2 linked regions of the Pseudovibrio sp. Tun.PSC04-5.I4 genome follow. The protein of the gene in region 2 binds, or shares a complex with, the protein of the main gene of each other region. Links are inferred from orthologs where the notes say so. Each region holds a gene or a part of one and is shown on either strand. Other genes may lie near its edges.

Region 1 (3,376 bases), 2.6 Mb from region 2 along the record:
CGTGTTAGCGAACTCAAAACCAGTCCCAGCTTCGTTGGGAGAGATTGTGAGCTTAATGCGAGCAAACTGACCAGTACCACCGGACTGCTTCTTGTGGGTATAATCCACATCAGCAGTACGAGTAACGGTTTCACGGTAAGCAACCTGAGGTGCACCGATGTTTGCCTCAACCTTGAATTCACGCCGCATGCGATCAACAAGGATGTCCAAGTGAAGTTCACCCATACCAGCAATGATTGTCTGGCCGGACTCTTCATCTGTCTTCACGCGGAAGGACGGATCCTCAGCAGCCAAGCGATGTAGGGCAACACCCATCTTCTCTTGGTCACTTTTGGTTTTAGGCTCAACTGCGATCTCAATAACCGGATCCGGGAACTCCATACGTTCCAGAATCACAGGCTGCAGAGGATCACAAAGCGTATCACCAGTGGTCGTGTCCTTCAGGCCTGCAATAGCAACGATATCACCTGCGTAAGCTACTTCGATGTCATCGCGGGAATTAGAGTGCATCTGCATCATGCGACCAACGCGTTCGCGCTTGTCCTTAACAGTATTCAGTACGGACGTGCCTCTATTTAGCACACCAGAGTAAATACGTGCGAAGGTCAAAGAACCAACGAACGGATCGTTCATGATCTTAAATGCGAGCATGCTCAACGGCGCTTCATCAGAAGGCTCGCGAGTAGTCTCTTCTTCAGTCTTGGCGTCGATACCTTTAATTGCCGGAACCTCAATCGGGTTCGGCAGGTAATCAACAACAGCATCAAGAAGCGGCTGAACGCCTTTGTTCTTGAACGCGGTACCACACAAGACTGGAACAAAAGCGCCTGCGATAGTGCCCTTGCGAATAAGCGCCTGAAGCTTTTCTGTAGAAGGCATTTCGCCTTCCAAGTAAGCTTCCATTGCTTCTTCGTCAACTTCTACTGCGATTTCGATCAGTTTGTCGCGGTATTCAGCAGCTTGGTCAGCAAGATCAGCCGGAATATCCAACTCATCCCACGTTGCTCCAAGAGCTTCGCCGTTCCAAACCAATGCCTTCATCTTCAGCAGATCAATGACACCAGCAAACTCGTTTTCAGCACCGATTGGCAACTGAACACAAGCGGCGATTGCACCAAGACGTTTCTCGATCATTTCTACACAACGGAAGAAATCAGCACCGAGTTTGTCCATCTTGTTGACGAAGATCATGCGTGGAACGTTGTACTTATCAGCCTGACGCCATACGGTCTCAGTCTGAGGTTCAACACCAGCATTCGCATCGAGAAGTGCAACAGCACCATCAAGAACACGCAGCGAACGTTCAACTTCAATCGTGAAGTCAACGTGACCTGGAGTGTCAATGATGTTTAGACGCTTACCGTTCCAGTGGGCAGTCGTAGCAGCGGAAGTAATGGTAATACCACGCTCCTGCTCCTGCTCCATCCAGTCCATGGTAGCTGCGCCATCGTGAACTTCACCGATTTTATGGGACTTACCAGTGTAATACAGAATACGTTCTGTAGTGGTCGTCTTACCAGCATCGATGTGAGCCATGATGCCGAAGTTACGGTAGTCCTCGATTTTGTGCGTACGTGACATTGCGTCAGCCTCTATCCAGGGTGATTACCAACGGTAGTGCGAGAATGCACGGTTAGCTTCAGCCATCCGGTGAGTATCTTCGCGCTTCTTAACGGAGTTACCACGGCCATTCGCAGCATCCAGCAGCTCGCCAGACAAACGACCAACCATAGTGGTTTCGTTACGACTACGTGCAGCTGAAATCAACCAGCGGATAGCAAGTGCCTGACGACGTTCTGTACGAACTTCAACGGGAACCTGGTATGTTGCACCACCAACACGACGGGAACGAACTTCAACAGCTGGCATAACATTTTCGAGCGCCTGATGGAACATCTCGATAGGGCTAGACTTAGCTTTGTTTTCGATCACGTCGAATGCACCATATACGATGCGTTCGGCAGTTGATTTTTTACCATCGAGCATTACTGCGTTCATGAACTTAGTAACGACGATATCTCCGAACTTAGGGTCCGGAATGACTTGACGCTTTTCAGCGGCGTGACGGCGGGACATATTGGTCTATATCCTATTATTTCGGACGCTTAGCGCCGTACTTGGAACGACGCTGTTTACGATCTTTAACACCTTGTGTGTCAAGAACGCCACGGATGATGTGGTAACGCACACCAGGCAAATCCTTTACACGACCGCCACGGATCATGACAACGGAGTGCTCTTGGAGGTTGTGACCCTCACCCGGAATGTAACCAATAACTTCAAAGCCATTCGTCAGACGGATCTTAGCCACTTTACGCAAAGCCGAGTTAGGCTTCTTAGGTGTAGTGGTATAGACACGCGTACAAACGCCCCGCTTTTGCGGACAGGCTTCCATAGCAGGAACTTTGTTCCGCTTAGCCGGGTCTTTCCGCGGCTTGCGGATCAACTGGTTGATCGTTGGCATATTTTGCCCTTTAACTACTTTTGCTCTTCGACCGGACGCAGTAACTGGTAGACATACGCAAGCGCACCAATTCCACGGACAAAATCCGCAGAAGGCGCTGCGAAAACCAGAGGACCACGGATCACCCGCAGTCTTGCATTCGACTTGTATTCGCCTTTTAAACCCGACAGCGTTTAAGCTTCAGTACTCCGAGGCGAGGCGCCTCAGGAGAAAGGCATTGCTTACTGCCTGTCATTGGGTAGCCGGAACGTACTCATGAAGACACTGCACGTCAAGTCCCTTACAAGAGATTCTTCGGGCATGCCTCCCTTATTAATGCGTAGGACCCCAGGATTCGGCCAGTTTCGGCAAATTGGCCACGAAAGCATCTGGATATTGGAAGCTTCTAAGGTTTCACGGCAGTTAGACTCTAAACCTAAAAGCAAATAAGGCGAAAATCTATTCTGACTCACCGTCAGCACACGAAGGCAGCTGATTCCCCAGGCAGAAGTTCAAATAGAACAAAAGACTCAAGTGCATCAAACCAATAGACGCATCTGGAGTTGCAGCTAAAACTCAAATAAAAAAGGAGAGGTTCCCCTCTCCTTTCAAAACACTCAGATTTTCATCAACTGCTAGAAAGTGATAACGGAGACATTGCCGGAAAGTGCATCTTTATAGGGCAGAATGAAGAACTCTTCCTCCGGCACCTCGGTGATGTATCCCAACTGATCGAGCGCGGCGTCCAAAAACCCCTGCTCTCCCAGAGCTTCAACCGCCCGGCGCACAGCGCCGTCATCATCTGGAGCAGTAACCATCACATGAAAAGGCGTTGAATCTTCCTCATTGCCGCCCTCTTCCTTCCAGGCACGTCCCGTGATCAGGTAGACAACAGGACGGGTTTCGTCCTCGGAGAACTCATCATTTACATCA
Region 2 (2,943 bases):
GCGGCGCTTCAGCTTCAGAATTTCCTGTGCATGCAACATGATGTCCGCTGCTTGCCCACGGAAACCACCAGAAGGCTGGTGAACCATGACACGACTGTTTGGCAAAGAAAAGCGCATGCCTTTTTCGCCAGCGGCCAAAAGCAAAGAACCCATGCTTGCAGCCTGCCCGATACAAAGTGTCGATATCTTCGGTCGGATAAACTGCATTGTGTCATAAATAGCAAGGCCACTAGTCACAACGCCACCCGGAGAATTGATATAAAGCGCAATCTCTTTGTTCGGGTTTTCCGCTTCCAGATAAAGCAACTGGGAACAGACCAACGTTGCTACGGTATCTTCCACAGGGCCGGTCAGGAAAATAATACGTTCCTTGAGCAGCCGTGAGAAGATATCATAGGCCCGCTCGCCCCGATTGGTTTGTTCCACAACCATCGGCACCAGGCTGTTCGTGTAGTACTCTACAGGATCGGTCATGCGTCATCCATTTTAAATATGCAGAAAGCTCAGTAAGCTCGGTTACTTATCCAGCTTACCGGTTAGCACTGCAAGAATCTTATGTCGAAAAAAACGACATGCCCACCCGCGGGATGTCGCCCTAGTCTTAAAGGCACTTGCCAAAAGGTAAAGCCACAAGGTTTATGGAGTGTTTCCAAGAGCCCTGTTATTCTTAGCCCAAATACCGGGGGGCTTAAAGAGCCCAATGGCGTATGTAGCTAAAGTCAGCCTTAGTTATTTCGGCTTTCCACCTCAAAATTCAAGAGGCGAAATGCAAAAAAAAGGGGGCACGAGGCCCCCTTCTCGAAATCCTTGGGTAAACCCCCAAAAATTATGCTTCGTCTTCGTCCTGAGCCAGGAGCTCTTCTTTGGACACGACTTTGTCAGAAATTTTTGCAAGTTCAAGAATAAAGTCCACAACCTTTTCTTCATAGATTGGGGCACGCAGGGAAGCCAAAGCCTGTTCGTTGTTCTTGTAGAACTCGAACACCTGTTGTTCTTGACCTGGGAACTGACGAACGCGATCGAACAGAGCTTTCTGAACTTCTTCGTCGGTAACCTGAACTTTGTTCTGCTCACCAACTTCAGAAAGAACCAGACCAAGGCGCACACGACGCTCAGAGATCTTACGGTACTCAGCTTTCGCTTCTTCTTCAGTGGTCTTTTCGTCTTCGAAGGATTTGCCAGACTGCTGCATGTCAGCTTCAACCTGCTTCCAAACGCCATCGAACTCTGTTTCCAGAAGTTTTTCAGGCAGGTCGAAGGTGTATTCTGCATCCAGCTTGTCGAGAAGCTCACGCTTCACTTTCTGACGCGTAGCTGCACCGAACTGGCTTTCAATCTGGCCACGAACGATTTCTTTCAGCTTTTCGAGAGACTCAAGGCCAAGTTTGGTAGCCATTTCGTCGTCGATGGAAACATCGCCTGCAGCTTCGATACCCTTGACATTAATGTCGAAGGTAACCGCACGACCAGCAAGATTTGCTGCGCCGTATTCTTCAGGGAAAGTTACGTCGATAACTTTTTCGTCACCGATTTTCATGCCAACGACTTGCTCTTCAAAGCCTGGAATGAACTGACCAGAACCCAGAACCAGCTGACCGTTTTCATCTTCACCGCCTTCAAATGGAACGCCGTCCAATTTGCCGAGGTAATGCATGGTTACGCGGTCACCGTCTTCAGCAGCAGCACCTTCTACGCGCGCTTCAAATGGACGGTTGCTTTCAGCAATCTGCTTGACCTGCTCGTCAACTTCTTCATCAGAAATTTCAACGATCGGGCGCTCAAGTTCAAGTGCAGAGAAATCTACAAGTTCGAACTCAGGCAGAACTTCATAAGAAATGGTGTAAACAAGATCTGCTTCACCGGCCAAAACTTTTTCAGCATCATCGTCGGAAAGATCGATTTCAGGCTGAAGAGCTGGCTTTTCTTTGCGTTCTTCAATGGTTTTGCTGGTAGTTTCGTTGATCAGGTTGCCGATCAGCTCGCCCATTGCCTGACGGCCATGAACACGCTTAAGATGTGCAACTGGAACTTTACCCGGACGGAAGCCGTTAATGTTTACCTTTGACTTCATGTCAACAAGGTATTCATCGAGGCGGGTCGCCAGATCCGTCGCCGGGATAACGACTTTGAGTTCGCGTTTTAGGCCCTCGGCCAGGGTTTCTGATACCTGCATGGTCTTTGCTTCGTCCTTGATTTAGGACGTGTACCGACAAACCAAAAATGGTTTATCCCCGTACGGTGAACATAACACCAATTTCGTAGAAGGGAGAGGCTTTGGGAGAAAATCCCTCAGCTCTTATCCGCCTGACGAACAGGTGAGCATAAACCGAACTTCGACAACGCCCTCAACTTTTCCGTTTCCGATAAGCTACGGTCGTTTATTTATGCACCGTATCACCGGGGATATGGTGCGGCTGGAGGGACTCGAACCCCCACGGTCTCCCGCTAGAACCTAAATCTAGTGCGTCTACCAATTTCGCCACAGCCGCGTTGGAGGGGTAGCTAAATGGGAACCCGATGGAAGTCAACAGCCTAATACGCTGTTTATGCCCAGTTCTTGGTTTTCCGCCTCATTTAGGGCAATGAACCTGTGCATTATTTCAATCCACTAGGAAAAGTTTGTACTCAAACAGTCCCTCCTCCGGCTCCAGTATTTTCCTATCCTTGAAATTAAGGAAAATAAATTTCCTTTACTCACTCAGGGGTTCTGTAACCCGGCGCACAAAGGCTGTGCCTGTTTCAGTCAAATACAGCTCGCGGCGGCGACCATCTGATTTATCTGCGGCAACACGGGCATAGTTATGACCACCGCGCACATCTTTATGACCATCACACCAATAGTAGATGTTTCGGGTCGCAGTCCCAGACTGGTATCCGATCTTCTTTTGTAGTCCGTGAGGATGAAGCGTCTGCCCCTCTTCCTGATGGGCTGCTATCTCCAAA

What was found.
Region 1: the proteins of tig (region 2) and rpsG are in contact, whole or in part, in a crystal structure (PDB 3GTY), measured with the Thermotoga maritima proteins. The link is inferred for Pseudovibrio sp. Tun.PSC04-5.I4 from one-to-one orthologs. Residues at the interface, in WP_004081061.1 of Thermotoga maritima: Glu122, Val124, Val129, Leu130, Tyr133, Glu188, Gly259, Ile262, Tyr263, Glu266, Ser270, Glu273, Gln274, Glu277, Arg308, Gln311, Ile312, Ser315, Tyr316, Glu325, Arg329, Arg336, Leu363, Phe366, Trp367, Arg373, Leu377, Arg381, Leu384, Glu387; in WP_004081843.1 of Thermotoga maritima: Lys34, Lys52, Lys55, Glu59, Arg62, Gln63, Glu66, Asn67, Lys69, Val71, Arg95, Ala109, Lys110, Lys111, Gly112, Arg113, Pro114, Glu117, Glu121, Ile124, Ala125, Tyr127, Asn128, Asn129, Thr130, Gly131, Lys135, Asp139, Arg142, Met143.

What each region holds. Positions count from the first base shown.
Region 1 is NZ_FNLB01000006.1:4,393,541-4,396,916, reverse strand. Bases 342-3,194 are described here. They hold rpsG (30S ribosomal protein S7), read right to left. Parts: upstream 2,077-3,194; coding sequence 1,606-2,076; downstream 342-1,605. Other genes in these bases: BLS62_RS25595 (regulator), read right to left, coding at 3,079-3,194; rpsL (30S ribosomal protein S12), read right to left, coding at 2,093-2,464; fusA (elongation factor G), read right to left, coding at 342-1,581. In the rest of the region: more of fusA, read right to left, coding at 1-341; more of BLS62_RS25595, read right to left, coding at 3,195-3,376.
Region 2 is NZ_FNLB01000006.1:1,758,938-1,761,880, forward strand. It holds tig (trigger factor), read right to left. Parts: upstream 2,174-2,943; coding sequence 827-2,173; downstream 1-826. Other genes in the region: clpP (ATP-dependent Clp endopeptidase proteolytic subunit ClpP), read right to left, coding at 1-474; BLS62_RS13250 (PH domain-containing protein), read right to left, coding at 2,691-2,943. UniProt on the Bacillus subtilis protein: Involved in protein export. Acts as a chaperone by maintaining the newly synthesized protein in an open conformation. Functions as a peptidyl-prolyl cis-trans isomerase.